One region of the Paenarthrobacter sp. NPDC090522 genome, then DNA from elsewhere that is predicted to be linked to it. Evidence: predicted binding sites of a transcription regulator. Region 1 holds the regulator's gene; each other region holds the start of a gene.

Region 1 (9,388 bases):
TGGACTTCGGCCACCTGCGGGCAAATGGCAATATCGCCGAGCATGCCCTGGGGTGTGGGCCGGTCCGGGGTGCCCGGCGTCAACTCGTCCATCGGGACGGACAGCACATCCGTGGCCCCTGGCTCATCCATGAGTTCGATGTGGAGTTTCTCCATGGCCGCCTCATCCACCAACAAGATGGACAGCTCGGCCTGGGGGTGGATGTACAAGCGCTCGAAGATGAAGCGCGACAACGTGACCAGCTGGGCTTCGTCCACCTCCACGCCGGATTCGTTGTTGACCTCAATGCTCATTTGTGTTCTCCGCGTTTGTGCTGGGTGCCCGCTGTCGCCGGGCGGTGGGCGTCGTCCCATTTGCTGTACGCAGAAACAATGTCTGCCACGAGGCGGTGCCTGACGACGTCGGCCGCCTCCAGGATCGAGAAGTTGACGTCGTCGATGCCCGTCAGGATCTCCCTCACGATCCGCAGGCCGGACGTTGCGCCGAAGGGAAGGTCGATCTGGGTCACGTCTCCCGTCACAACCATCTTGGAACCGAAACCAAGGCGCGTCAGGAACATCTTCATCTGCTCCGGAGTAGTGTTTTGCGCCTCGTCCAGGATGATGAAGGCATCGTTGAGCGTCCGACCACGCATGTAGGCCAGCGGGGCAACTTCGATGGTGCCGGCGGCCATGAGACGGGGAATCGACTCGGGGTCCATCATGTCGTGCAAGGCGTCGTACAGCGGACGGAGGTAGGGGTCGATCTTGTCGCTGAGGGTACCGGGAAGGAAGCCCAGCCGCTCCCCTGCTTCCACTGCCGGACGCGTCAGGATAATCCGGCTGACTTCCTTGTTTTGCAAGGCCTGGACGGCCTTTGCCATGGCCAGGTACGTCTTGCCCGTACCGGCCGGGCCGATGCCGAAGATCACGGTGTTGTCGTCGATGGCGTCGACGTAGTTCTTCTGGTTCAGCGTCTTGGGGCGGATGGTCTTGCCCCGGCTGGACAGGATGTTGTGTGTCAGGACGTCAACAGGGTTCTGGACGGACTGCGCCCCCAGCAGGGAAACGAGCTGCTGCAGGATGTCCGGCGTGACGGTAGTGCCCTTGGCGACGAGCCCGCGCACTTCTTCCAGAAGCCGCATGATCCGCGGGATGACCGCCGACGGACCGGACATGGACAACTCGTTGCCCCGCACATGGAAGTTGACGTCCGGGAACTGGTCCTCGATGTAACGCAGGGCTTCGTCGTGGCTGCCCAGCGAGTGAACCATCTGGTCTGAATTGTCGAACGTGACGATTTCCGTGCGCGTGCCCGGCAAGGTGTGCGGGAACTCTGTGGCCGCCGGGTTCCCGTTGCCGGTCCGCAGCCGCCCATTCAGGGATTCACTCATAGTGCTGGCCGTACGGCCTGTTCTCCTCCGGTTGGTTATCGTCTTTTCCCCGGTCAGGCGCCGCGCCCACCGTGGTCCGGCCATATGCCGGAATGCCTTCAATCCTACGCCAGCAAGCGGCCGTCCGAACTGGCACGGCACCATCGCACGAAGAGCCGGATGCCACCACCGCAACGTTGGCTGTTTGTCTCAACTCGGCATCAAGCCGGTATCAATCCTGTTTCAGTTGGTGCTGGTCCGGCAAAACCCGGCCAGCCGCCGTCGGACGTGTGCCAAGCTGGCAAGGCAGGGTGAAAAGTCCGCCCGCGCAGGACCGGACGCCCACTCCGGCGGAAGCAAGGCAAGGAAACCCCACATCACGCAGTCAGCCACCCCACAGCAAGGCGCCCGCAAGCGGACGAAGTCCGCCGTTGCCGCGCCCGCTATGGCTGCCGTCCTGTTCCTGACCGGTTGCATCGCCAACGGCGGCACCACCGCGCCCACCTCAAGCCCGGCCATCAATGTCCAGGACGCCCCCGCGAGCAACGCGCCGTTGGAAACCACCCAGGCCTCCACCAAGATCCCCGTCTATTGGATCGGGCGGAGCAAGGACAACGTCTACCTCTACCGCGAGTTCCGGGACATCTCCGGCGACGGGAACCCCGTCACCACCGCCCTGCGCATCATGATGGCCGAGAAGCCGCTGGACCACGATTTCTTCACCCCATGGCAGGAACCCGGCAGCCTGGCCACATCGATCTCAGGCAAGAACGTCATCACCGTGGACATTTCGCGGGACGCCTTCAACTCGAACCTCGACGCCGGCATGGCCCAACGGGCGGTCCAGCAGTTGGTGTACACAGCCACTGCCGCAGCCTCGTCCTCCGGGCTGATCAACTCCGGGCAACAGATCCAGGTGGTCATCCTGGTGGATGGACACACCGACTTCATGGCCTTCGGCCAAGTGAAACTCGGCCAACCCATGGCGAGGGACGCCTCGATGGTGGCTCCCCTGTGGATCATCGACCCCCAGGAGGACACGACTTTGCCGGCCGGTGCCGTCAAGTTCAACGGCCGCAGCACGGACAGCTCCAAGCCGGTGAACTGGCAAATCCTGCAGGATAACGGCGGCGCCAGGACCAGCCTGCTCACCGGCCAAGTAAAATCCACCGGTGAACCGGGACAATTCGGCGTCTTCACCTTCAGCGCCACGCTGAAGCCCGGGCGCTACGAGCTTCGCGTGACCCAGGTGGACAGTTCCGGGCAAGCCGACGAATCGACACTGGATACCAGGCTCTTCAACGTCAACTGACGCCCTGGGTCAAGCCTCCTGCCAGCGCCCCAGGACATCGCTCGCCAGTACGACGGCGGCAGGCCCGGCCGTCGATGACCTCAGGACATGGTGGCCCAACAGGGCCGTCACGGCACCAGCATCGCTAAGGCGGGTTACTTCGCGCGGCGAGATGCCACCCTCCGGTCCAACGATCAACAGGACTTCCCGGGGTGCGTCGGGGCCGGCACCGGCCAGTTGGGCCGCGCCTTCCAGGACGGACCGCAGTCCATTCTTTGCATCCTCATGGAGGATGACGGCCACGTCTGCCTCAGCGACTGCCTTGGCCAGCGATGCGGAGTCCACGATGGACCTGACCTCGGGGATCCAGGCGCGACGTGCCTGCTTGGCAGCGGCGGTGACCACCGACTGCCACTTTGCATGGGCCTTGGCCGCACGGTCGCCCTTCCACCGCACGATGGAACGTTCCGCCTGCCAGGGAATGACAGCGTCGATGCCGAGTTCCGTGGCGGTCTCGATGGCGAGCTCGTCCCGGTCGCCCTTGGCCAGGGCCTGGACCAGCACCAGCCGCACCGACGGTTGTTCCTCGAAGACCACGTCCGTTGCCGTCACCGAAAGCGAGCCTTGGCCGGCGTCGGACACCTTGCCAGTGAGCCGGGCGCCGGACCCGTCCGCGAGATCCACGGGTTCGCCGACGGCCAACCGCTTCACGGTCACGGCGTGGCGGGCTTCAGGACCTTCGAGGATGAACACGGAACCCGGCCCCAGTCCGTCCAGGCTCCCGGCCGGGGTGAAGAAGACGGGGTTGCTCACCGCTACAGGTTACCGAGCTTGTCCCGGAGCTTGGCGAACATGCCGCCACTGGCTACGAGCTTGCCTTCCGTGAACTGCTCACCGCGCAACTTCGCAAGCTGCCTCAGCAGGTCTTCCTGCGCGGCATCCAGCTTGACCGGCGTCTCGACGTGCAAGTGCACCTTGAGGTCTCCGCGGCCGTAGCCACGAAGATGGGTGACCCCCAAACCGCGGAGGGTAATGATTTCACCCGACTGCGTGCCCGCCTTGACGTCGATTTCCTGGGCGCCATCGAAGGTCTCCAGGGTCAGTTCCGTTCCCAGCGCGGCAGCAGTCATCGGCACGCTCAGTGTTGCGTGGAGGTCGTCGCCTTCGCGGATGTACGTGGAATCGCTGTTGACGCGGATCTCAACGTAGAGGTCGCCGGCAGGGCCTCCGGCAGGGCCTGCCTCACCCTGGCCGGACAGCTGGATGCGCGTTCCCGTTGCCACGCCCGCCGGCACCTTGATGGTCAGCGAGCGGCGGCTGCGGATGCGGCCCTGGCCGCTGCATTCGTTGCAGGGGTCCTTGATGATGGTGCCGAAGCCTTCGCAGGAGCCACACGGGGCCGTGGTCATGACTTGGCCGAGGATGGAGCGGACTGCCCGCTGGACCTGGCCGCTGCCACCACAGATGTCGCAGCGTTCAGGGTGCGTTCCGGGACGGCAGCAGCTGCCATCACAGGTGGGGCAGACAACCGCGGTGTCGACTTCAAGCTTCTTGTTGACGCCGAAGACCGCGTCCTTGAGGTCGATGCGGACGCTGATGAGGGCATCCTGGCCGCGCCGGACGCGTGAGGCAGGACCTGCGTGTCCGGCGCCGCCACCGCCAAAGAAGGTATCGAAGATGTCCTGGAAGGCAAAGCCCTGCCCGGAGTAGCCGCCACCGAAACCGTTGTCGGTTCCGTTCTCGTTGCCGGTGGCGTCGTACACGCGGCGTTTCTGCGGGTCGGACAGCACTTCGTAAGCGTGCGTCACGGCCTTGAACTGCTCAGCGACATCCTCGCCCGGGTTTACGTCCGGGTGCAGTTTTCGCGCCAACTTGCGGTACGCCTTTTTGATCTCTTCTCCGGTGGCTTCCGGGGAGACTCCCAAAACGTCATAGTGGCTGCTCAAAGTCAGTATCTCTTCCTTGTTGTCCTGCGGTTCTTACGTTGGTGGCCGGCGTCAGCCGCCGAGAATACGGGAAAGGTAGCGGGCCACGGCCCGCACGGCGGCCATGGTGGTGGGATAGTCCATCCGGGTGGGCCCCAGGATGCCTACCTTGGCGCCGGAGCCGTAACCCGTGGCGACCACCGAGGCCTCGGACAGCCCGTCATAGGGGTTCTCTCGACCGATGCTGACGGTGACCCCGCGCGGATCATCACCCATGTCAGACAACAACCGAAGCATCACTACTTGTTCCTCGAGGGCCTCAAGTACAGGGCCGATGCTCAGGGGGAAGTCCACGTTGGAGCGGGCCAGGTTTGCTGTTCCCGCCATCAGGATCCGCTCTTCGCGACTGGTATCGCTGAGGGATTGGAGTCCGGAGGCCAGGACCTGCGCCACCCCACGGACTTCCGGCCTGCACAAGGCCACGACGGAGGGCAGCACCTGCGGCAACAGCTCCAAAGGAGTGCCGGCAATGCTGCCCAGGAACCTCGCACGCAGGGCCAGCAACGACTCGTTGCTGACCTCGGTTCCGGCATCGATGACTTTTTGTCCCACGCTGCCGGTGTCCGCGATCAGGACCACCAGCACCTGCTTGGGTGCCAGCAGCACGAACTCCACATGCCGGACCAAGGCCCGCTTGGAGTGCGGGTATTGCACCACCGCTACCTGGTTGGTCAACTGCGACAGGAGCCTGACTGTCCGCTCCAGGATGTCGTCAAGATCGTCGGGGCCTTCAAGCAAGGAATGGATGGCCCGGCGCTCGGCGGCCGAGAGCGGCTTCACTTGGGAAATCCGGTCCACGAACAACCTGTAGCCCTTGTCCGTGGGAATGCGGCCCGCGCTGGTGTGCGGAGCGGCAATGAGGCCTTCCTCTTCCAGGACGGCCATGTCATTCCTGATGGTGGCACTGGAAACGCCCAGATGGTGCCTCTCCACCAGTGCCTTGGAGCCGACAGGTTCCCGTGAGTGCACGTAATCCTCGACGATGGCACGCAACACTTCCAGCTTGCGCGGCTCACTCATGTGCAACACCTCCTGTCGACGCTCCGAATGCGGGCTGCCCGGCATGGGATGGACCCGGGCTGACCCTTGCTTTTAGCACTCAACATGCCTAAGTGCTAACAAGTCTAGTATGGGCCACCCCGTTGCTAGCATTGAAAACGCCCGCGGATGACGTCCGGGGAGCCGGCTCCACCCGGTACCGGCCCATCAAACCCAGCGCGAAGAGGTATGAAGTCCTTGGCTTTCGACACATGGGGTCCGCAGGACCTTTCCGCACCCGTCAAACAGCAGCTTCCGGACGTGCCTGTCCAGCGCGGGATGGTCCTGGAAGACGTCCAATCCGGGTGGGTGGGCGAGGTCGTCCGGGTAGAGAAGTCCGGCGGAATGCACATCGTGTCGCTTGAGGACCGCCGGGGCAAGACGCGGTCCTTCCAACTGGGGTTCGGCTTCCTCCTGGAGGGCCAGGCCATTCGTCTGCTCCCCCCGGCCGCCAGGCAACCGGCCGGCGCTGTCCAGCCCGGCCGGACGGCGTCGGGCTCTGTCAAAGTCCAGGGCCAACGCGCACAAGTGGCAAAAGCCAGCCGGATCTGGGTGGAAGGCAAGCACGACGCCGAACTCGTGGAAAAGGTCTGGGGTGACGACCTCCGGGTGGAAGGCATCGTCGTGGAGCCGCTCCATGGCGTGGACGACCTCCGGTCCGCCATCGCCGCCTTCGGACCCGGTCCGCAACGCAAGCTCGGAATCCTGGTGGACCACTTGGTGGCCGGTTCGAAGGAGTCACGCATTGCGGCCGAGGCCATGCAGGTACCGGGAGCCAAGGGAAACGTGTTGATCGTGGGACACCCCTACGTCGATGTATGGCAGGCGATCCGCCCCAAGGTACTGGGCATCGAACAGTGGCCTGACGTGCCTCGCGGCACGGATTGGAAGACGGGAATCCTGAGGGCTTTCGGCTGGCCGCACGAAACGGCGGAGGACATCGGGCTCGGCTGGCAGCGCTTGCTCGGTGCCGTGCGGACGTATGCGGACCTGGAAGCGTCCCTTCTGGGGCGCGTGGAGGAAGTCATCGACTTCCTGACCGCCCCCTGAGCAGGGACACCTGCCCGTTTCAGGGGCGGATGGTCCCTGCAGGGAGTCCGGACCCAGTATTCTGGGACAGCAACACCGCATTTTTACAGCAAAGGGAAGACACCGTGGCAGAGAACGCTCCAGAAGAACAGGGCAGGGCCGCAGGCCAGCCCCAGTACCATGGCGCACCTGCGAATGCACTGCCCCTTACGGCAAGCGAAGACCGGCAGTGGGCCACGTTGGCGCACTTCGGTGGAATCCTCGGCTGCCTTCCGTCCTTGCTCATCTACTTGATCTTCCGCGAGCGTGGACCGTTCACGGCGCAGGAGTCCAAGGAAGCCCTGAACTTCACGCTTCCGCCCACCATCGCGGCCGTGTTGGCGAACATCCTGGTCCTGCTGCCGGTTGTGGGCAACATCTTCGCGGTCATCGCGACAGCCATCTGGGTGGCCCTGACGTGCTTCTCCGTTTCCGCGGGCATCCGCGTCAACCACGGCCAACCCCACCGCTACCGCTTCAACCTGCGCTGGATCAAATAGCGCCGCGGGCGGTCAGTCCGGCAGGATCCTGCGCACCACTGCGTCCGCCAACAAACGGCCCTTGAGGGTCAGCACCAAGCGGCCTTTGAAGGCGGCAGCGGGATCCACCAGGCCATCGGCAATCAGCCCGGCCATGGCATGCCTGCCCACTTTGTCCAAGGCATCCACGTCCAATCCCGAGCCAAGGCGCGCCTCAAGCATGATGCGCTCCACTTCCCGCGTACCGGCGTCGAGGGTTTCCCTGCCCGCAGCAGGCGACGTTGCCGCCGCCAGCCGTGAAGCGTAGGCAGTGGGGTGCTTGACGTTCCACCACCGGACACCGCCAACATGGGAATGGGCTCCCGGGCCGATCCCCCACCAGTCGTCGCCCCGCCAATAGGCGAGGTTGTGGCGGCACGCCTGCTCGGGAGTCCTGGCCCAGTTGCTGACCTCGTACCAGGTGAGGCCTGCCGCTGAAATCAGCTGGTCGGCGAGCTCGTACTTTGCTGCGTGGTCGTCGTCGTCGATTCCCGGCACTTCCCCACGCCGGATCTGGGCAGCCAGTTTGGTGCCATCCTCGACGATCAGCGCGTACGCACTGATGTGGTCAGGATCGTAGGACAGGGCGGTTTCCAAGGACAGCCGCCAGTCGTCCATGGACTCACCCGGGGTGCCGTAGATCAGGTCGAGGCTTACCGCCAGGCCCGCGTCGCGTGCCCATTGAACAACCAGCGGGACCCTGCTGGGGGTGTGGGTGCGGTCAAGGACCTTGAGGACATGCGGCACAGCGGACTGCATGCCGAACGACACCCGGGTAAACCCGGCATCCGCGAGCACTTGGAGGGACTCGGGCGTGACGGAATCAGGGTTCGCCTCGGTGGTCACCTCTGCGTCCGGCCCAAGTCCCCAGTGTCCGACGGCGGCACGCAGGATCCGTGCCAGGTCTTCCGCCGGGAGCAGCGTAGGGGTGCCACCGCCGAAGAACACGGTGCTCAGCGGGCGGGATGGAACGCCGGAAGCCTCCAGCGCGCGAACGGCGAAATCCACTTCGGCCACGGCCGTGCCGGCATAGGCGTCCTGCGACGCGCCGCCGCCCAGTTCAGTGGCGGTGTAGGTGTTGAAATCGCAGTAACCGCAGCGGACCGCGCAAAACGGGATGTGGACATACAGGCCGAATTTACGGTCTTGGACGCCACTGAGCACCTGCGGGGGCAGGAGCCCGTCCGCAGGTGCCGGATCGCCCAAAGGAAGGACGCTGGGCATTTACTTCTTGGCCTTGTCCTTGGACTCGTCCGTGGTGAGGGCTGCGATGAAGGCCTCTTGGGGAACCTCCACACGACCCACCATCTTCATGCGCTTCTTGCCCTCTTTTTGCTTCTCAAGCAGCTTGCGCTTACGGGTGATGTCACCGCCATAGCACTTGGCAAGGACGTCCTTGCGGATGGCCCTGATGCTTTCACGGGCGATGATCCGCGAGCCGATGGCGGCCTGGATGGGCACCTCGAATTGTTGCCTCGGAATGAGCTCGCGAAGCTTCGAGGTCATCATGACCCCGTACGAGTAGGCCTTGTCGCGGTGGGTGATGGCACTGAAGGCATCCACCTGTTCGCCTTGGAGGAGGATGTCCACCTTGACGAGATCGGCCACCTGTTCGCCGTCCGCCTTCCAGTCCAGCGACGCATAGCCACGGGTCTTGGACTTGAGGAGGTCGAAGAAGTCGAACACGATTTCAGCAAGCGGAATCCAGTACCTGAGCTCAACACGATCCTCGGAGAGGTAGTCCATGCCCTTCATCTGGCCTCGGCGGCTTTGGCAGAGTTCCATGATGGCACCGACGAACTCATTGGGGGCGAGGACAGTAGCTGACACCATCGGCTCACGGACCTCGGCGATCTTACCCACAGGGTACTCGCTCGGGTTCGTGACGTGGACCACCTTCTTGTCCTCGAGCGTTACCTCGTACTCCACGTTGGGCGCAGTTGAGATGAGGTCGAGGTTGTACTCCCGCTCCAGGCGCTCACGCGTGATTTCAAGGTGCAGCAGGCCGAGGAAACCGACCCGGAATCCAAAGCCCAGCGCTGCCGAAGTCTCCGGCTCGTACACGAGCGCGGCGTCATTAAGCATCAGCTTTTCCAGGGCGTCGCGGAGGACCGGGTAATCCGTACCATCCAGCGGA
Region 2 (10,285 bases), on a different contig from region 1:
CTAGTTTTCGGCAGTTCCTTGGTGGAACCGCAGCCTCCACTGGCCCCGGTCAAGAAGCCATACCGAGCTGCGGAGAGCCGAACCGGCGTGGGACAAGCTCCGGTAGTTCAGCAGGATGGTGTTCTCGCTGAGGCGGTCTGCGTTCAGGAGTTCCAGTTCCACGTGCTCCCCCGGGTCCTCCTCCAGGGCAACCATCATGGCGTCCCGGGTCCAGAACCTTCCGGACTGGCCGATCTCGGCAAACTCGGGGTGCAGCAACACGCCGATCCTCCCGATATCCGCGCGAACGTCCGGACGGAGCAGTTCGCGTTCGAGGGCCACCACCACTTCCTCGGCCGACAGCTCCGGGGTTGCAGCGGCGTCTTCCAGCTCACTGAAAAGGTCGGCTTGGCCAAAGATCCCCGACTCGCCAAAGAGCGTGGGCTCGGAGTGCAAACGGGGTGTGCGCTCCAGCCGCGAAGCCGGGAGGGGGCTGGATGCAGGCGCGGCTGGCGCCGAACCGGAGACTGATGATGGAACGGCGAGTGATGCTGGTGCTGCTGTCGGGGCTGCGGCTACGGCCTGGGCCGGAGTACCGCCGGAGGCCGCTGTAGCCCGTGCACGGGCCGGAACGGGCTCTGCGGCAGTTCCAGCGGCGCCCGAGAAGCCGGGTCCACCCGGGGCTGCCACACCTTGCTGGTAGGCCGTTGCCGCAGCACGCGCTCGCTCATCGGCAGCTTCGTTGAGATCGTGGCCCGCATGGCCTTTGACCCACTCGAACGTGTACTTGCGACCAACAATCGCCTGGTCGATATCTTTGAGGAGGTCCACGTTGAGCACGGGTTTGCCGTCGGCCTTGCGCCAACCCTTCCGCTTCCATCCGGGCATCCACTTGGTGACGCAGTTGATGACGTACTGGCTGTCGCAGAGGATACGCAGCTCTTCCTGGGGGATGTGGGCCGTTGAACGGAACAGGTCAAGGACAGCCATGAGCTCGCCCATGTTGTTGGTGCCGTGCGGCCAACCTCCTGCGCGCCAACAGGAATCGTCAACAAACCAGGCCCAACCGGCCGGCCCAGGATTGCCGAGGGCAGAGCCATCGGCGGCAGCAATAATCGTCATGCCTTTAATCCTGCCAGACTGCACCGACACTTTTTGCGGCCCCCGGGAACCCGCGAGGATGCGGGAAGCGTGCCATAACGCCGCAACTCTCCCTGCGAAGTGGCCGGGTTCCCACGCAATCGGCGGCCCATCCCCCAGCGGTGAAACGCCGACGGCGGCCCCCACCAAAGGTGAGGACCGCCGTCGTACGTTCTGAGCGTGACGCTGCAGTACAGGAGGCTTAGAAGCCGCCCATGCCGCCCATCTCGTCGCCGCCCGGAGCCGGAGCGTTCTTCTCAGGCTTGTCGGCTACTACAGCCTCGGTGGTCAGGAACAGACCAGCGATGGAAGCAGCGTTCTGGAGGGCCGAACGGGTGACCTTGACGGGGTCGTTGACGCCTGCAGCCAGCAGGTCTTCGTAAACACCCGTGGCGGCGTTCAGGCCGTGGCCGGAAGGCAGGCCGCGGACCTTGTCGGCGACAACGCCCGGCTCGAGGCCGGCGTTGAAAGCAATCTGCTTCAGCGGAGCGTCGATGGCAACCTTGACGATGTTGGCGCCCGTTGCTTCGTCGTTCTCGAGGTTCAAGTTGGCGAAGGCCTTGGCACCGGCCTGGATGAGGGCAACGCCACCACCGGCGACGATGCCTTCTTCAACGGCAGCCTTTGCGTTGCGGACAGCGTCCTCAATGCGGTGCTTGCGTTCCTTGAGCTCAACTTCGGTTGCGGCACCGGCCTTGATGACTGCAACACCGCCGGCCAGCTTGGCCAGGCGCTCCTGCAGCTTCTCGCGGTCGTAGTCGGAGTCGGAGTTCTCGATCTCGGAACGGATCTGGGCAACACGGCCTGCGATCTGCTCGGCGTCGCCTGCACCTTCGACGATGGTGGTCTCGTCCTTGGTGACAACAACCTTGCGGGCGGTGCCGAGGAGTTCCAGTCCAGCGTTCTCCAGCTTGAGGCCAACCTCTTCCGAGATGACCTGGCCGCCGGTGAGGATGGCGATGTCGGCGAGCTGTGCCTTGCGACGGTCACCGAAGCCCGGAGCCTTGACGGCAACGGACTTGAAGGTGCCACGGATCTTGTTGACGATCAGCGTGGCAAGGGCTTCACCCTCGATGTCTTCAGCGATGATCAGCAGCGGCTTGTTGGACTGCATGACCTTCTCCAGGACCGCAACGAGTTCCTTCACGTTGGAGATCTTGGAGTTGACGATCAGGATGTACGGGTCTTCGAGGACCGTTTCCTGGCGCTCAGCGTCGGTGACGAAGTAAGCGGAGATGTAGCCCTTGTCGAAGCGCATGCCTTCGGTGAGCTCGAGCTCCAGGCCGAAGGTGTTGGATTCCTCGACCGTGATGACGCCTTCCTTGCCCACCTTGTCCAGGGCTTCAGCGATCAGTGCGCCGATTTCCTGGTCGCCGGCGGAGATGGAAGCCGTAGCGGCAATCTCTTCCTTGGTTTCGATTTCCTTGGCGGAGGCCAGCAGTTCGCTGATGACGGCGTCAACGGCCTTCTCGATGCCGCGCTTGAGGGACAGCGGGTCGGCGCCGGCGGCAACGTTGCGCAGGCCTTCCTTGACCAGTGCCTGGGCGAGGACCGTAGCGGTGGTGGTACCGTCACCGGCGACGTCGTCCGTCTTCTTGGCAACTTCCTTGACCAGCTCGGCGCCGATCTTCTCGTAAGGATCGTCCAGCTCGATCTCCTTGGCGATGGAAACACCATCGTTGGTGATCGTGGGGGCGCCCCACTTCTTTTCGAGGACGACGTTGCGTCCACGCGGGCCGAGGGTGACCTTGACGGCGTCAGCAAGGGTGTTCAGGCCCCGCTCGAGGCCGCGGCGTGCCTCTTCATCAAATGCAATGATCTTGGCCATAACGGCGGTAGTCCTTTCGGGACAGTCGTTAAGAAGGTACCTGTCAGGTGGGATGCCCGCGACGGACGATCCTTTGCCTGCGACCTCTGTATGCCGCGCGCTCCGGACCTCACCCCACCAGGGTGTTTCTTGATCCTCCCGGCACCGATCACCATCCCCGAGGCGCCGCGAACGGGCCGGAATTAGCAGTCGATGCGTGGGAGTGCTAAATCAATAATTAGCACTCGACCGTTGAGAGTGCAAGCAGGGGCGCCACCTTGCGCCATACATCCGGGCAGTTTCAGCCGACAGCGGAGAACCGGACTCCGGGTCAGGCGACGCGGACACTCTCGGCCTGAGGGCCCTTCAGGCCTTCGCCGAGTTCGAACTCAACGCGCTGGCCCTCTTCGAGCGCGCGGAAACCGTCCATCTGGATGGCCGACCAATGCACAAAGACGTCATCGCCGGAATCGTCCACAGTAATGAAGCCGTACCCTTTTTCGGCGTTGAACCATTTGACGGTTCCCAAAGCCATGATGCCCACACTTTCACAGTTGCCAAGACCGGTTGACGGGATCTCCGTACCGGAATCAATCCACTGTAACCACAGTCACGGCGCCCGCGCTGCCGCCCGAAGGCAGGGCAGCGTTTTTGTTATTGAGGCTTAACCGGGATGGCTGGAGCGCGCTGTTTACTGGTAGCCGGGTCCCACAACAACTACCAGCGGCTGCTGGACTTCCGGTGACTCCACTACCGAGGTGATGCGCAAGAGGGCGGCAACTGCCTCGGCGTTCGCCTTTTGGGCCGGGGCGTTGTAGAACACCACCGAAGTCTGCTGCGGCAGCCCGCCCCAGTTCCCCACCGTGCCGAGTGCCCAGCCATCGCCCTGAACGAGTCCGGCCACGCGGCTGGCGAGGCCCGCCGTCGCGGTGCCGTTGTAGACGGCCACCGCAGTGGTCTTGTCCACCGGGGCCGCGGACGGGGTAGCCGACGCTGACTCGGAAGGCGTGGGTTCACCCGAGGCGATGGGGGCGCTGCCCGTCTCGGACGGGGTTGCGGACGGCGCCGCCTCGCTGTGCTGCGAGGCCGGCGCGGAAGTGCTGGACGAGGCAACAGGAGCCACGAATCCAAGACGCGGCAGGATCAGGAAAGCAATCAGGCCGAGCACCAAGGCGACGACTCCAACGGTCAGGACAGGCCACAAGGTGGGGCGGGCTGTCTCCGTGGCGTCGCGGTGCACGCCCTGCCGGGACGCGTTCTGCGGGACCCGGTCGAATTCATCCTTGGCAAATTTGGTCATGGTGAAGCGTTTTCCTTGCTGGTTGCTGCTGACAGATCAGCCTGCCGATTTACGCGTCCGACCCCAAGCGCCGCGCTGTCCGCGCGCGTTGGCGGGACGTACGTAGTCTACGCAGTCTCTTGACCAGCATGGGATCGTGGGCCATTGCGTCCTCGGTGTCGATGAGGGCGTTGAGGATCTGGTAGTAGTGGGTGGCTGAGAGATCGAAGAGTTCCCGGATAGCCTGTTCTTTGGCCCCCGCGTACTTCCACCACTGCCGTTCCAAGGCCAGCATCTGTTGGTCCCGCTCGCTCAACGGCGAGTCGCTGCGGACGCCGGCCGCAAGGTCTTCAAGGGCAAAACCCGTTGCCTGCGGCGCCATCGGTTCCGGTGCTGGTTCGGCCACGGCACACTCCTTCGACGCTTGTTGGGGAAAATGTCCTACCCCTATGTTACGGGCGAATAACAAGCCTGTCATTCGCACGCGCAGCCCCGGCAAGGGACAATGGCCGGGTGACTGGCGAGGATGCACTCTTTGACCTTGAACCCAACAACACCACCGACCAGGACTTCGGCGCGCTGCTCGACAGACCCCTCGAGGAACTCATGGCTCCCGACTGGGCAAGCGCCCTTCGGCCTGTTGAAAGGGAACTCCACGAGGCGTTGGCCTTCGTGGCCAAGCAGGCCGGGCAGGGGACACAGGTCCTTCCGGCTGCCTCCAACCTCCTGCGGGCCTTCCAACGGCCACTTGCCGACGTCAAGGTGCTCTTGCTCGGCCAGGACCCGTACCCAACGCCGGGACACGCCGTCGGGCTTTCCTTCTCGGTGTCCCGCGAAACCCGGCCCATCCCCCGAAGCCTGGCCAACATCTACCGCGAACTCCACGATGATCTGGGGCTGCCGCCGCGCATACACGGCGACCTCACGGCGTGGTCGGACCAGGGTGTCCTGCTGCTCAACCGCGTGCTGAGCGTCGCGGCAGGGAATGCCGGCTCACACCGCGGCAAGGGGTGGGAGGCCATCACGACGGCGGCTGTCACCGCCGTCGCGAACCGCACCGACGCCGATGGAAAGTAGAAGCCACTCGTCGCGATCCTGTGGGGGAAGGACGCGGAATCCGTGGGGCCGCTGTTGAACGGCGCGCCGTCGATCGTGTCTGTCCATCCGAGTCCACTGTCCGCGTCCCGGGGGTTCTTCGGTTCCAAGCCATTCAGCCGAACCAACGAGCTGCTCGCGGGGCAGGGTGCCGGGCCGGTCGATTGGGAACTCCCCGTTCTCTAGCCCCCACCCACCCCGGACCCTCTCTCACCAAACCACCCCTTTCCACGAGCCCTCACTCACCAAACCACCCCCCCAAACACCGCCCCTCTCTCACCAAACCACCCCCCCAAACACCGCCCCTCTCTCACCAAACCACCCCCCCCCAAACACCGCCCCTCTCTCACCAAACCACCCCCCAAACACCGTCCCTCTCTCACCGGCTAGTGCCCGGCGGGAGTCGGTGAGAGAGGGTCCGTCAGAAACGGGCGTTCGGTGAGAGAGGGTCCGCCAGAAACGGGCATTACGTGAGAGAGGGTCCGCCAGAAACGGGCATTAGGTGAGAGAGGGTTGGGGTGTAACGTTCGACTCATACACAGGCCACGCGCAGCCAATTAGCTTAGGCTTACCTTCATGCCTGCTGCTCTTCCTGTGACGTCGTCCGCAACCCGCCAAACACGCCCCCAGATCAACCTGGTGGTGCTGCGCAAGGAACGCCTGTCGCCGCACATGGTGCGGATCGTGGCGGGCGGCCCCGGCTTCAGCGACTATGCGAACAACGAATTCGTGGACCGCTACGTGAAGATCGTCTTCCCACAGCCTGGCGTGCACTACGAGCTTCCACTGGATCTCTGGGCCATCCGGGAGACCATGCCCCGGGAGCAGTGGCCGCACACCCGGACCTACACCATCCGCTGGGTGGACCTGGAAGCCAGAGAACTGGCCATTGACTTTGTGGTCCACGGCGACGAAGGGCTCGCGGGTCCGTGGGCAGCCGCAGCGGAACCCGGCGACAGCCTGGTCTTCACCGGCCCCGGTGGCGCCTATAACCCGTCGCCCGACGCCGACTGGTACCTCTTCGCCGGTGACGACGCCGCTATCCCGGCAATTGCGGCAAGCATCGAGGCCCTGGGGCCGGACGCCCGCGGCTTCGCGTTCCTGGAAGTGGACAGCGCCGAGGACATCCTGCCCATCGCTGCTCCTTCCGGGGTGGAAGTGCACTGGCTGCAGCGCAACGGAGTGCCGGCGGGATCCAGCGAGATCCTTCTCGACGCCCTCCGCAACCTCGAATGGCTGCCCGGACGAGTGGATGTCTTCGCACACGGAGAGCGCGGCTATATGAAGGGCCTCCGTGAGATCTTCTTCGTGCAGCACGGCCTGGAACGCTCCCAGGTGTCCCTGTCCGGATACTGGGCACAGGGCCGAGTGGAGGAAGTGTTCCAGGCCGAGAAAAAGCTCCCCGTCGGGAAGATCTAGCAAGATCCAGGAAGATCTAGCGGCGCCGAACCCTCCGCCGCTCGTTGCTGGACAGGCCCTTCGTCAGCGGCCTGGCAAGGTTGTCGCCGAGCACGACTCCTGCGGCCACACCGAGGACGATCGCTCCGGCGTTGAGCATCCCGCCCGCACCCGCCAGGATGTCGCCCCCTTCCACAGTCAGTGCATACATCGACCGGAAGATCGTCAGGCCGGGCAGCAGGATCAAGGCTGCAGGAACAGCGACCACCAACTGCGGAGCGCCAAGCTTCAGGGCAACCACACGACCCAACAGACCGATGACCACTGCCGAAATGGCGGGCGACAAGCGGTCGCCAAGACCGAGTTCGCCAACCCCCCACAAAACGAAGAAGCCCACCAAGCCGACCGCCGCCGTCGGGAGTAACAGACGCATTCTTGTCTGTTCGGTGACGCCGATGGCCACCACGGCGATCGCGATCAGGATTGCTTGCCCCCACAAGGGGTAGGCGGGCGGGAACGTATTGGTGACGTCGAGGACCTGGCTGCCCATGAGGGTGCCCACCACCACGGCGACGCCTATACCTGCCACGATGGCCCCGAAAGTGAGCAAGGTGGAGAGGAACCGGCCGGCCGCAGTGACCGGGAAGCCGTTGATCGCATCCTGCACGGAAGAAACCAGCCGACCCGTGGGCAGGAGCAGCAGGATACCGCCGGCCACCACAATGGACGGAGCGATGTCCGCGCCTGCCCAGCGCAGCATCAGGGCAACGAAGGTGACCACGAAGGAACTCGCCATGGTGACAAAGAAGTCCGGAGTCCGCCAACGGATCAACTGGCGCGCCAGCAAGCTGATCAGCATGTTGGACGCGAAGGCGAGGGCGGAAGCCCCAGGACCCCCGCCGAGTACCCCCACGAAGACCGCGGCGAACACGCCGAAAGCAACAGTGACCATCCAGCGTGGGAAGGGCTTGGCGCTCCGGGTAATCTCAGTCAACCGCCGAACGGCCTCGTCGCGTCCCACTCCCCCGGCCACGATGTCCGAAACCAGCTGGTGCACCTGCGCGAGCCCGGCGTAGTTATTGGTCCACGATCGCACCACGCGGAGGAGCGTGATGGGCGTTTGGTCCTTCGGCGCATAGTTGATGGCCACCGACTGGTTGGTGATATCAACCTCGACGTTCTTCAACCCAAGCGCAGCGGTGACCGCAATCATGCTGGTCTCCACCTCCAACGCGCCTGCGCCGTAACGGAACATGGCCTCGGCAAGGTGCAGGGCGAAGTCGATGGTTTTGCGGGCTGAAGCGTCTACACCGGCCACCTGGATGGTGGGGTTGGCGTAGGGGCTACCAGCCAGGCGGTCCACGATGCTCATGGGCGCCGTAGGTGGACTGTCGCCTTGGACCAACCGCATCAGCATGCGTTTGGCGTTGGCGTTCTGTCGCACCTGCGACGGCCGCAGCGGCTGGGTCTTCGGCAAGCCGTCCGTGTGAGGCCTGCCGCCGGTGCCCTCCGGGCGTTCAGTCATGCAGCAATCCTCCTTTGGCTTAGTTTCTCTTGAGGAGTTTTCCTATGACCGGCAATTGTCCGGGGTTTCGCAAGTTTCCCAAAACCGTCTGGGCGGCTCCTGCGAGCTTCCTGACCGCGCGGTAGGCGGCGTACTTGACGGGGCTGACAGGTGCCACGAAGTCTCCCAACAACTGGACTACCTCGCCGCCGAATCCCTTCTTGAACTCGTACCCGCCGTGGCCGGTCTCATCCTGGCCCTGGATGCCGAACGTGCCGTAGAAGTTGTACTTGGAGTAGCCGTTGTTAAGGGCGTGCAGCATCATGCCCCAGTAGAGGGACGTTGCGCCGTTGAAGTAGATGTAATCCTGGACGGTTCCGCCGATGACGCAGGTCAGTTCGTCACCCGAGCAGGCGAAGTGGATCGCGGCCACCGTGGCCACACCCACGGAGTCCGGGAAGCGTTCGATGTCCTTGAGGCTTCGTTCGTAGCTGTCCACCAAATCCTGGACAACCTTGACCCGGTTGGCTTTCTTCTTGCTGCCGGTCTCCTCGACTTCGCGCTTCAGGTCCGCCAGCGTCCTGGATTCGGCTTCGAGTCGCTCCGTGATGGAAGCACGGTACTCGGGGATGTTGATCTTGGCCATCATGAGCTTGGTGAACTCATCCGAGGTGTTGCGGAGCAATTGCTCGTAGTACTCGCGTTCCCGGTATGTGAAGCCCTTCTCGTCGCCCGCGGTCTTGAGGGCGTCGTAGAAATCGTCCAGCGTCTCCAACGTGGCCTGTTCCAGGTACACGCCGTTCTTCTCGGCCTTCCGGATGGCCTTACGAGTGCGGTAGTTCATGCCCATGATGAGCTCTTCGGAGTCGGCGACTCCGTCAAGGGTCTTGATGAACATCCAGTTGATGTTGGCGAAGTTCATGTCGAAGCCCTGGTGCTTGAATCCGAGGCCCTCCAGTTCCTTGAGAAGCGGCCGGTTGTCTTCGATCTCCGGGTGCTCGGCGCCGTCTTCGTCGCGGGCGATGTACTTCACGTTCGGGGAAATGCGCAGCTCCGCTGCCTTCTTCGAAGCGGCGTGCTTCTTCAAGAGCTCGACGACGGGCCTCACCGCTGCGGCGTCGCTGTAGTCCATCAGTGGCCCCTTGGCGCAGTCCGCCACCTTGTAGCCAACGCGGTTGGAGGTGTAGACGATCTTACCGGCGGCGATCAGGCTGCCACCGCGGTTGATGCCGAAAAGTTCCACTTCCTGCCCGCGGGCCCGCTGGAAACGGGTAAGTTCCATGGACTGGATGAAACTCCCCTGCGGGTGTCCCTTGGCGAAGGTCTCGAAGTCAGCGTCACTGAGAATCACAAATTCCATGTCTGTTCCAGCCTCGATCGGAGTCAAAGAAAATTACCTCATCTTGTTGGATGTGCACCCGTTGGTGGCCGGGGCGGGCCTTTTTGTCTGGCGTGTTCTTAGTAGAACTGGCCGCCGGTACGCATGGTTTCCAGCCGACGGAAGACCTTCTCTCCACCCTTGAGCCAGAGCTTGTACCGTAGCGGGCTGAGGACGAGGTCGTAGCAGCCGACGAAATCCGTAACTGTCTTGGTGAAGCTCGTTTTGAACAGACCCATGCCGTACAAGGGGTGGGTCTTGTCCTTGATTCTTGCCGCACTTGGAGTGCCGCAGAAATCGTACTCAACGCAGCCAAGTTCCTGCATGCGCTGAATGGCAGCCCACTGGGTCAAGTGCGAATCGCCGTATTGTTTCCGGTTCTGAGTGGAGCCGCCGTCCTTGTACGTCGCCTTGGCTCCGTAGTTGATCACGAACGCGCCCACGCTGGGCTGGCCGTCCTCGTAGACGAAGAAGAAGTGGCCTTGGCCCCGGCTGCTGAATTCGTTCCAGAACTTTGCGTAGTAGTCGTAGCTCCGCAACGGCATCGCGCCCTTGGCGTTCACCGTGTTCTGCATGAGGGCGTAGAGCTTCCTGTAGTTTTGTTCGCCGGCTTCCTCCTGGCGGACTTCACAGCCTTCGCGCTCAGCCCGCCGTACCGCATTTCGAGCCCGGGAGGAGATGCTGCGGAGGACCTCGTTGCTGGGC
Region 3 (10,285 bases), on a different contig from region 1:
CCCGGGCCAGGCGACGTCCGGCACGCCACGCCAGCAGGAACGGAATGAGGGTCAGGCCGAGGGGAATCAAGGACAAGGACCCCGAACCCGGCTGCCCCGCGGTGCCCAGATTGACCTGCGCAAGATGCAGCGGAACCCCGTGGATCAGCAGCCATGCCTGGCCGGCCAGACGGGCCAACGCATCCACGTTGCGGTTCTGGAATCCGTCCGTGGCCCAGACCCCCACCAGGGGCAACACCACAACGATGGCTGAAATGAACGCCGCCTGAGCCGCTTCCAGACCACCCTGCAGCCAAAGAGGCATGGGGAGGCCACGGTTTCCGGTCTGATCAGCGCGCAGTTTCATCGTGATCTATCGTGCCACGGAGGGCTCCAGTCCCCCGGCAGACTCCCGGTAATGCCGCCAACTCCGGAGCTTTTTCCGTGGTCCGGCCGTAAAATTGGAGGTGTTTTCACAGACTTCGCAAGCCCGGAAAATCATCGAAGCCGGGAACTAGGAGCGGCCAATGGATAGGTGTCACAACTAACTACTGAAAGTCGTACTAGCAGCTGGTGCAACCACCTACGGATACTCTCCAGGTTGCACCAGCCTTCTTATGCCCTCTCGCCTGTTCCGAGCGCTACAACCGATGCACAAAATTGCTGGACTACCTGTTCCCCCGGAACCAGACTGTGTACACGAGCAACCACTTGTGGCTTCCGGCTAAGTGTTTCTTTGGAAAGGGACAGGGTCCATGAACGACCTCTCAGCATTTTTCCCGCTCATTGCCTTGATCGTTGGCGTGGTTGTAGCCATCGGATTCGTGTGGCTCGCCACGAAGGCCATGTGGAAAGTGGCGGAACCGAACGAGGCGCTGATCATCTCCGGCCTCACGCGAGGAACACTGGAGAACACTGACGGCATGGACTTCAAGATCGTCACCGGCAAGGGAGCGCTGGTGATTCCTGGACTCCAGACCGTGCGTCCCCTGGCCCTGACGCTCAACGAAACCGAACTCAAGGTCTCCTGTGTCACGTCGCAAGGCATCCAGGTGATCGTGGACGGAGTGGTGATCTACAAGATCGGCGACGCTCCCCCGTTCATCGCCAACGCTGCGCGCCGATTCCTGGGGCAGCAACCCAAGATGGAGAGCCAGGTGTACAACGTATTTGAAGGGCACCTGCGCTCGATCATTGGCAGCATGACCGTGGAGGAGATTATCCGGGAACGCGACAAGCTCGCCTCTCAGGTCCGCAGTGCCAGCGGCGTGGAGATGGAGAAGCTCGGCCTTGTGGTTGATTCGTTGCAGATCAAGGACCTTCAGGACCCCACCGGCTACATTCAGAACCTGGCCAAGCCGCACATTGCGCAGGTGAAGATGGAAGCCCGGATCGCCGAAGCCACAAGGAACCGGGAGGCCGCGGAAAAGGAAGCGGAAGCAGCCGCACTCATCGCCGATGCGCAGAGCCGCTCCTCCATCCAGCAGTCTGCGGCCCAGGCCAACGCCGAGCAGGCCCGTGCAAATGCAGCGCAGGCAGGGCCGCTGGCTGACGCGACAGCCCGCCAGGAGGTGGTGGTGCAGGAAACCCAGGTTGCCAAGCTTGAGGCCGACCGTGAGGAACAGAAACTCCAAACCACCGTCCGAAAGCCCGCCGATGCCAAGGCCTACGCCCAGCGGACGGAGGCCGAAGCCAAGAAAGCCGCGGACATCAGCGCCGCAGAAGCCTTGGCCAAGCGAACCGAACTGGAAGCACAGGCCAACGCCCGACGCGTGGAACTCGAAGCCCAAGCCAACGCCGGTGCCGCCGCCGCCATGGCCGGTGCCACACGCGTGACCGGTGAAGCTGAAGCCGCCGCGACGACGGCACGCGGCAACGCTGCGGCCTCGGCTGTGAAAGCCAAGGCTTTGGCGGAAGCCGAGGGTATCAAGGCCCGCGGCGAGGCCTTGGAATCGAACCAGGATGCGGTCATTTCGCAGCAGATCGCCGAGAACATGCCAGCCATTGTGTCCGCGGCGGCCGAGCCCTTCTCACGCATTGGGCAGCTCACGGTGCTCAACGGCGGCGACGGCCTGAACAGCATGGTGGGCGGGATCTTGTCCCAGGTGGGCAGCTTCCTGCCGTCGTTGGCTGCGGCGTTGCGCGGCAAGGAAGCACCCTCGCGGCCAGCGCCTGGGAAGTCCCCTGCCCGCCCGGCTGCGGCACCGGCCGCGGCTCCCGCCAACGAGCCCGGTGCATAAAGAGGTGAACCGCAGCCTCACAGGCAAGATCGGCCGGGTCACGGGAGCCATCGGGCCGGACACCTTGGGCGAGGTCATGCTTCCCTACTTGGGAGGTACCTCCGCCTTCTTTGCCCGCCCCTTCGACAAGACCAGCGTGTACCCAGTGGGTGAGAAGGTGCTGGTGATCTACTTCGAGCCACCGCAGACGGTGTATGTGGAGGAACTGCCGGAGGAGTTGAGGGATGCCTGGCCGGGCGCAGACTGATGCCCCGTCCGAAACGTTCGCTACGCACCCAATGCGCTTAGCCGGCATCCGGCAGCAGCGACGGATTAGCTCCGACTTAGTTCCGACGTCACGATATTGCTGTTTGACCACTTGTGCGGAGGTGGGCGCAGGCGTTCGCCATCCGCAGGCGAACCGAAAGCTCCCCACATGCTCGACTCGAACCACTCCTTCAACACCCGTGTGGTGGAAGCAGCCAACACCATCCAGCGTGCCGATTTCACGGACTTTCCATGGGACGAAGGCTGTTGACTACGGCAAGCGGCCGGCACGCCTTGCCGCGGACACGCAGGCTGCCGCTGGGGTTGATCTGCTTTGCAGCGTGGTCGGCTTCGGTACCAGACCTTGGCAGTCCGGCGACGTGCGTCAAACTTGTGAGCGTTCTGGTGCTCATGCTGAACGGCCTGGGCGTCAGTCCGGCCATGCAAAGGTTGTTGTCCCTTCCTGCCCAGACACGATTTGGAGGACTGGGCCGGCGGCTGCGGGTCCGGATCATGATAGCTGCAGCTGTGTCCCAGAGCTGCTGGTGGACTGCCGTCCTGGTTGGCCTCGGCAATAGCACGGTGCGTCGTTGGGCAGGACAGTAAGCAATGGTCTGCGCCTCTTGAGGCATCTCCGGAAAAACCAAAGCTTCGCCCCTAGACGATCCGTCTACCGTCAGGGGCGAGCCTCTTGCCCACATGCTTGGGAGTGCGAAGAACAATGGATCGGTCGACAATCTCGACGTCGGGAAACCGTTGACCCAGCTGCTTTTCCAACCGTGTCATGTCTTCCACCCGCCTCAACCACACCGACATCACCAACGAGTAGAGGCCACCGGTCGTAACAACCAAGCGGACTTCGTCCAGGCCAGCAAGGCTGACCGCGACAGACTCAACCTTGGTGGTTGGGACGCGCATGAAATACCAAACGCTAATGGGCCAAGGTGTGAAGGTCCTTGCAACCTCCAACCGTACAACAACCCTCTGGTGGCCCAACACGTTCGACAAGGCATTCTTCGCCCGGGCAGGTGAAATGTTCAACCACTGAGCGATGTCTGCAACCGAAGCCCGGCCATCGACCAAGAGCATGCGGATCAGCTTCTCTTCCACATCTGTGGGTAAGGCAGACGGCGCAGGACTCACCAGTGGAGCGGCCCGTTCCAAGGTTTTCACCTCCTCCTCGCCCAACGCACGCAGTCGCCAGCGTTGTGCGTCTGTAACCAACGTGATGACTCGATGCGTGCGCGTGCCCCGGATGCCTGGCACCGCAGGGATCCGGTCAACAAGGAACGCTGAAAGTTCAGGATCACTGCGGCAGAGCACGGTGATAACAAGGTCGCGGCCACCGGCTGTCTGGTCGATGCTGATCACTTCATGGACCCTGGCAAGGTCCTCGACGATGGCCGGGAGAGCAGCTGGTTTGCAGTCCACTTCCACGATGGCGCCAACGAACCTCGTACCGGCCCCAATATAGGAAGTCATCCACGCCAGGCCGTCCTCCTGCAAAGCGGTCCACCGCCGGGCCAGGGTCACTGCGTCCGCGCCCACGATAGGCGCCAGCGACGTCCACGAAGCCCTTGGTCTCACTTGGAGGGCATGCAACAAGCGCAAATCGCGCTCGTCCAGATCGAAATCCTGCATCGATGGAGCACTTTCCGGTTTTTCCTGCGTTTGCCGTGCATTCAATCACGCCAGCCCTAGTTTTGGGGCCACTGCCTTCCCCATCCTGAAAGAAATGCCATGCTCGCACAGGTCCCGCCTGCACTCTCCCGCTACGCGGCGCTCGATGACAAGGAACTCATGGAGCTTGTTCGTAACGGAGACCCAGCGGCTTTCGATGGACTGTACGGTCGACATCGAAAAGCGGTCGCATTCGTGGCCCTCAAGGAAACCGACAATAGAAGTGATGCCGAAGACGTCGTCGCCGAGGCCTTCCTGGAGATCTTCCGGGCCCTCGCGGCCGGGACGGGACCACGGGAGCATTTCAAGTCCTACGTCCTGACCGTTACCCGCCGCATGGCCCATCGCCGAAACCAACTGGCCCGTCGCGCCAAGGCTCTGGAGCACGACCGGGCGCTGGAACCCATTCATCCGCATGCGGAACAATCCACGGTGAAAGAAGACTCCATCATGCTGATGCAAGCGCTGCGGTCTCTTCCGGCGCGTTGGCAAACAGTCCTGAAATGCATCGATCTGCAGGACATGCGTCACGCTGAGGTTGCTGTAAGGCTAGGAGTGAGTCCAAACGCGGTTGCCTCGTTGCTCATCCGGGCACGGGAGGGACTACGGGTCGCCTATCTGCAGCAGCATGTGCGGGCTGCCGAATCAGACAAATGTGCCAAGGCCCGTCGGCTACTCGCAAGGCTCGCCAGGGAGACCATCGGGTCCTCCGAACGGAACCGCGCTGAGAGCCATCTGGCTGTGTGTCCGAGTTGCAGGACAGTGCTCTCCGACCTGCGGGACATTCACAGCTTGATGAAAGCCCGAAATCGTTGTCGGAGCGCGTCACGAATCCCGTCCCCACCGGACTTATCTGCTGGGGCAACTCCGCCCCTTTACGAGCAATGGCAGAGAAAAGAGACACCCCATGGGACTTTTTGAAGATTTGCAGGGCAAGGCCCAGGACCTTATCGCGGGCAACGAAGAAGCCATCCAGGACGGCATCGAAAAAGTCGGCGATTTCGTGGACGAAAAGACAGACGGCAAGTTCGCCAGCCAGGTTGACCTGGTTCAGGGTGCGGCCTCGGACTTCGTGTCACGTATCGACGACGAAGAGGAAGAAGCCGGTCCTGCGGAAGACACCCCCCAGCAGTAGCGCAGCCACTACCTCCGGCAACTCCGCCACCACCTTCGTGGTTGCTCTCGAAGCGATACATAGCCCTTCAGTTTGAAAGGACCAATATGGTCAGCCAAAAAACCACAACACTTCCACATCGGCACGACCTGGAACCCGCGCCAACCTTGGCTGCCAAACTGGGCGCCGAGGCCATCGGAACATTCATCCTGGTGTTTGGTGGCGTGGGCACGGCTTTGTTCGCGGCGAATTTCCCGGACAAGTCAAACACCCTGGGCGTCGGATTCCTCGGAGTATCGCTGGCCTTCGGACTTACCGTCGTGGCGGGGGCGTACGCCTTCGGACATATTTCAGGTGGGCACTTCAATCCGGCAGTTACCATCGGCATGGCTGTTGCAGGGCGTTTCCCCGCAAAGAACATCCCGGCCTACGTGGTTGCCCAGATAGCCGGCGCCGCTGCGGCATCAAGCGTGCTGGCCGCGATTGCAACCGGTGGCCCCGAGGGCTTCTTTGCGGCCGCACGTGCCAGCGGATTCGCATCGAACGGTTTCGGTGATCACTCCCCTGCTGGATTCGGGGTTGGTTCGGCACTGGTCATCGAATTCGTTTTGACCGCGGTTTTCGTTCTGATCATTCTTGGTGTCACGGAGAAGCGGGCAACGCCAGGATTCGCGGCCTTGGCCATCGGCTTAACCCTGACTCTTATTCACCTCATCAGCATCCCTGTAACGAATACGTCGGTAAACCCGGCACGTTCCATTGCAACGGCCCTCTGGGCGGACGGCTGGGCAGTCGGTCAGCTTTGGGTTTTCGTCGTTGCCCCCATTGCCGGCGGCGTCGCCGCAGCAGCCCTCTATCGCCTGGTACGCCGGCCGTAGCCCACTGCGCCTTGACTGCCTTTCGATCCGCCCGGATTCGCCGTCCATCGGCCCAGAGGCGGTCGCTCGGCGGCGGCGCCCCTCACGGCTGCGGCCCGTAGATGAACTCCTTGGCATGGTTAACGGCCTTCTTGAACGCATCGTTGCGCAGGGAGACCTGGTCGCGCGATGAACCGCTGCCGGGCTCCATGAACGTGGTTGGCCCCGGCCGGAGGATCCAGATGTCCCCCGCTGGCGGGAGGTAGAAGACCCCGAAGGAACGATGCTCCGGATCGTCCGTCCAGATGGGAACAACGGCCACCGCGGCACCCGTGTCCACGTTGATCCACTGGGCGCGGGGCATGGGTTGTTCGTGCACTTCGGGGTCCAGGAACGGCGCGGTCCCTTTGCCCCAGCGTTCCTCAAACCGCTCGTAGAACGCGGGCATCAAGTGGCTGTCGTAGGAACGCCAGGCGCTCATGTGGGTCTCCTTGGATGTGTACGGCGGAGTGGTGTCCAGCGGGTAGGACCGAAGCTGAGGGGTTGCTGCTGCCGCCCAGGTGCGGGCACCGCCGTCGTTCGATGGACCCGAACGCTGACGGGCGTGCCGGCCGCGCGCGTGCGACCCCGGTCGTAAGCCGCCCGCTTTACTGGGTCCGACAAAACGACGTACGCCTGCATGACGGCGTGCAACTGCTGGAGGTCGAGTGCCTCGGAGGCACCGCCGTCGTGCGTCTTTTGGCGTGTGTCCGGGTGGTGTTGCCGCAGCAAGGCGCGGTAGGCGCGGGCGATTTCGCGTGCCGACGCGGTTGGCGCAACACCGAGGATCGCGTAGTAATCAGGTTCATTTCCCAAGGCCGGTTCCCGGGGGACGTGCGGTTGGCTGGGAGATGGTCCCCGGCGGACTGAACGTGTCAGGGCCGGGGGCCATCCTTTCGGGAGGCAACGTCGGTGGCCGTGCTTCCTCTGCGCAACAAGCGCTATGGCGTGGCGCGAAGCCTGCGCCCTTTTCTCCGATGCGGCCGGTCGGATGCGCTCCCGCTTGCACGCTCGCGTTGGCTGCATGGCCTTCGCGAAGCGAACTATCAGGCGTTGATCTCCCGGCGTTGTCCGGTGGAGCTGATCTCGATGCGTCGCGGCTTGGCCTTTTCGGCGACGGGGATGCGGAGGGTCAGGACGCCTGCGTCGTAGCTGGCGTTGACGCCGTCCGTGTCCAGGGTGTCGCCGAGGATTAGCTGCCTGCTGAAGACACCTTGGGGCCGTTCTGCGGCGATCATTTCCGTGTTTTCTCCGGCGGGCGACTTCCGCTCCGCCTTGACCGTGAGGACGTTGCGTTCCACGTCCAGCTCAATCGACTCGGGGCTTACTCCGGGCAGGTCGAGAGCAACAATGAATTCCTCGCCGTCCTGCCAGGCATCCATCGGCATGCCAGCAGGCCGTGCTGTTGTGCCAAAAACCTGTTGGGCGAGCCGGTCGAATTCGCGGAACGGGTCAGTGCGCATCAGCATGTGGTTCTCACTCCTTTGGATCTTGATGCTGATTTTGTTGTGGTGCCAGCCTTCCTGATCTGTAGTGGCTGGTATAGATTTTTTATAGCACTCAGCTACGAGGGCTGCAAGTGGGTTTTTGGAAGATTTCTGGGAGTGGTTTCGTGGCAGGTTTCTCGGCAGAAGCGCACGACGGCGGCTTGGCTGGTTCGGCGCCGGGCGGCGGCTCCGGCGCGGCTGCTTCGAGGGACGACCTGGGGGTCTACGCCATCTCCGTTGCGGCCGAACTAGTGGGCATGGGTCAGCAGAACATCCGCCTCTATGAGCGCAAAGGGCTGCTCACTCCCGAAAGGACCGACGGCGGCACGCGGCGCTACAGCGAACGGAACCTGGTGACCTTGCGACGGATCGGAGTACTCCTGGACGAGGGACTCAACCTGGCCGGAGTGAAGCTGGTGCTGGAGTTGGAAGCTACGAATCGCGGGCTCGTGGAGGACAACCGTGGACTCACCGAGGACAACCTGGAGTTGCGGGCGGATAACCGCGGGCTGAGGAAGGATTTGAAGCGGGCGCGGGGTGGCTACCACACTGTTTGACTCCGAGTCGCTCACATGTCGGGAAGTCCCGAATACTTTCATGCACACCTCATCTCGTCAGGTGCAGAGCGTGTTCGGTGCCGCTGGTTTACCGGCGATAATGTTTCTACCGCACTACGTCGTCCCGACCGCGCGGTACTTGACGAGGGAGCGTTTGTTGCAGGTATTCATTAGTTGGTCCGGTAAGCAGTCCCATACAGTGGCTCTGGCCCTCCGAAACTGGCTTCCCTTAGTCCTTGACAACAAAATCGAACCATTCGTGTCTTCCGAAGACATAGGCAAAGGCGACCGCGGCCTAAACAAGATCGCGAAGCAGCTCGAAGACTCGAGCTACGGCATCGTCGTCGTCACACCGACAAATCAAAATTCACCTTGGATCAACTTCGAGGCGGGAGCTCTGGGCAAGGTGGTGAGCGACTCGAAGGTCGCCCCCCTGTTGGTGGGGCTCACCGACAGTGATGTCAGCGGCCCTATCAAGCAGTTTCAGAATACAGAGGCGACCGACAGCAAAGCCGTGCTGAGCCTAGTACGGACGTTGAATGGCGCTTTGGACGATTCCCTGAGCGACGGGACCGTCGAAGTACTCTTCGAGAAGCACTGGCCGCAATTTGAGCAAGCGGTCACCCTGCTGAAGCCGGAAGCAGCACCCCAACCACCGCGCAAAGAAGCTGACCTGCTTGACGAAGTCCTAACGACCGTTCGGTCCCTCCAGCGAGACGTAGTCCGGATGCAGAAGCTTATTGAAACTTCAGGACGTAGGCGACCTGAAGCCGCTGTCATTGCCAGCGACAATCTCGAAAACGACCTCTTGGAGAGGTTGACGCCGGAGTTGAAAATCGTTGGCGCTGACATCTCTTCCACTGTCGACGGCGTAAAGATCGTATTCCAGCCAAATGCCGGCACAGTAAGCGGCTCCACACTCAGGGCTTTGGAGAAACTCGCAAAGGCGCATCAGCGGTCAGTACGGCTGGAGGCATCGGACGGTTCTTATGTGTCGTTTAGCGCCGACGGCATTCAGTCCCGCAGTCCCGAAGATGCCACCACATAAACGGAGGACCAGCGTCCTCCGCGCGGTTGCGACATCAACTCTGTGAACTTCATCGTTCACGCTCTTTCCAGCACTCCCACACGCTGACGCGACTTCAGCGTCGCGGCTTGTTAGGAGTCAAGATGGAGCAGTAGGGTTTGTCGACACCGTCGCCCTCGACCCAAACCGTGTTGCCTTGGTCGCACTGGTACTCCGGGCTTGCTGCCCGGATTGCCTGGCATGCCACAGCACCCCCGATTACGAGAGCCGTGGCCACCAATATGCCAATTAGCCTTCCCTTCGCTGGCGGCTGAACCGCGTTCCCCAGATTTCAGCGTCTGGGCCTTGGCCGATTACGGTTTGGCTTGTGGAACTGGACATGCCCAACATCGGCCAAACTATTTTGTACATCGCAAGCGGGGTTTTCCCCATGATCGGACTCAACCGCTTTTTCAAGCAGTATAAGGATGCGCGACTTCCAGCAATTAAGCATGAGCATCGCACCAAGCATCAAGCGGGACTTCGAGCCACCCGCGATCGGCGGTTGGCGGGAACTGACGACGACTGCCGGGTGTGGGAGCTTCATGAAGTGGACGAGTGGCAATTGGCAGAGTTGGCCAAGAATGACCCATGGGGGAAGCCCTACAGTGAAAGCGACCAAAAAATGGGTTACGTCAGCCCCGGTGCTGTCAGCCTCTCCAGGTACAAACAGTGGAAAAATGATCTCCGCTTCGTGTTCCTTGGCATCATCTCTGCCACATTGGCCAGCATCTGGGCCGTCTGGTTCTGATGCTGGTACCGCGCGCCCATGACTATCGCGAACAACTAGGCTGTGGTCGTGGAAGTCAACAACAGGGAATGGGCGCTCGCCATCTGGCTCGGCCTCTTCATACTTGCAGTCTTACTGGTCCCGGCCTCCAGACGGTCGGTTCCCGACATTTTCCGAGCTTTCTTCAATCACCGCATCCTTGTGCCCTTCATGCTTCTGGTTCTTTACACCGGGGGTGTAATAACCGCAATTATCGGTGTTGGGGTATGGGACCCAAAGCTCATCACCCC

What was found. The regulator HrcA, encoded in region 1, represses chaperone genes, less so after heat shock. The targets are predictions, from matches to a motif close to TTNGCACTCGNNNNNNNCGAGTGCNAA.
Positions count from the first base shown of each region.
Region 2: the regulator HrcA is predicted to act here: its motif matches at 3,130-3,156, upstream of groL (chaperonin GroEL).
Region 3: the regulator HrcA is predicted to act here: its motif matches at 7,709-7,735, upstream of ACIQT2_RS13580 (Hsp20/alpha crystallin family protein).

Region 1 covers NZ_JBIVXL010000001.1:251,655-261,042, forward strand. The annotation lists gene ybeY (rRNA maturation RNase YbeY) at 1-293, opposite strand, end outside; gene ACIQT2_RS01150 (PhoH family protein) at 290-1,372, opposite strand; gene ACIQT2_RS01155 (GerMN domain-containing protein) at 1,557-2,663, shown strand; gene ACIQT2_RS01160 (16S rRNA (uracil(1498)-N(3))-methyltransferase) at 2,673-3,455, opposite strand; gene dnaJ (molecular chaperone DnaJ) at 3,458-4,588, opposite strand; gene hrcA (heat-inducible transcriptional repressor HrcA) at 4,640-5,647, opposite strand; gene ACIQT2_RS01175 (DUF3097 domain-containing protein) at 5,864-6,715, shown strand; gene ACIQT2_RS01180 (DUF4870 domain-containing protein) at 6,820-7,233, shown strand; gene hemW (radical SAM family heme chaperone HemW) at 7,246-8,475, opposite strand; gene lepA (translation elongation factor 4) at 8,476-9,388, opposite strand, start outside.
Region 2 covers NZ_JBIVXL010000014.1:7,123-17,407, reverse strand. The annotation lists gene ACIQT2_RS17200 (RNase H family protein) at 1-1,101, opposite strand; gene groL (chaperonin GroEL) at 1,322-2,947, opposite strand; gene ACIQT2_RS17190 (cold-shock protein) at 3,258-3,461, opposite strand; gene ACIQT2_RS17185 (LytR C-terminal domain-containing protein) at 3,618-4,226, opposite strand; gene ACIQT2_RS17180 (DUF3263 domain-containing protein) at 4,276-4,611, opposite strand; partial or broken gene ACIQT2_RS17175 (uracil-DNA glycosylase) at 4,719-5,486, shown strand; gene ACIQT2_RS17170 (siderophore-interacting protein) at 5,877-6,719, shown strand; gene ACIQT2_RS17165 (threonine/serine exporter ThrE family protein) at 6,736-8,223, opposite strand; gene ACIQT2_RS17160 (peptidoglycan bridge formation glycyltransferase FemA/FemB family protein) at 8,243-9,562, opposite strand; gene ACIQT2_RS17155 (lipid II:glycine glycyltransferase FemX) at 9,661-10,285, opposite strand, start outside.
Region 3 covers NZ_JBIVXL010000009.1:124,488-134,772, forward strand. The annotation lists gene ACIQT2_RS13535 (DUF6350 family protein) at 1-346, opposite strand, end outside; gene ACIQT2_RS13540 (flotillin family protein) at 735-2,219, shown strand; gene ACIQT2_RS13545 (hypothetical protein) at 2,212-2,466, shown strand; gene ACIQT2_RS13550 (Lrp/AsnC family transcriptional regulator) at 3,123-4,106, opposite strand; gene ACIQT2_RS13555 (RNA polymerase sigma factor) at 4,266-5,066, shown strand; gene ACIQT2_RS13560 (antitoxin) at 5,053-5,280, shown strand; gene aqpZ (aquaporin Z) at 5,367-6,137, shown strand; gene ACIQT2_RS13570 (hypothetical protein) at 6,220-6,597, opposite strand; gene ACIQT2_RS13575 (J domain-containing protein) at 6,594-6,971, opposite strand; gene ACIQT2_RS13580 (Hsp20/alpha crystallin family protein) at 7,202-7,624, opposite strand; gene ACIQT2_RS13585 (MerR family transcriptional regulator) at 7,768-8,199, shown strand; gene ACIQT2_RS13590 (toll/interleukin-1 receptor domain-containing protein) at 8,300-9,247, shown strand; gene ACIQT2_RS13595 (hypothetical protein) at 9,594-10,016, shown strand; gene ACIQT2_RS13600 (hypothetical protein) at 10,065-10,285, shown strand, end outside.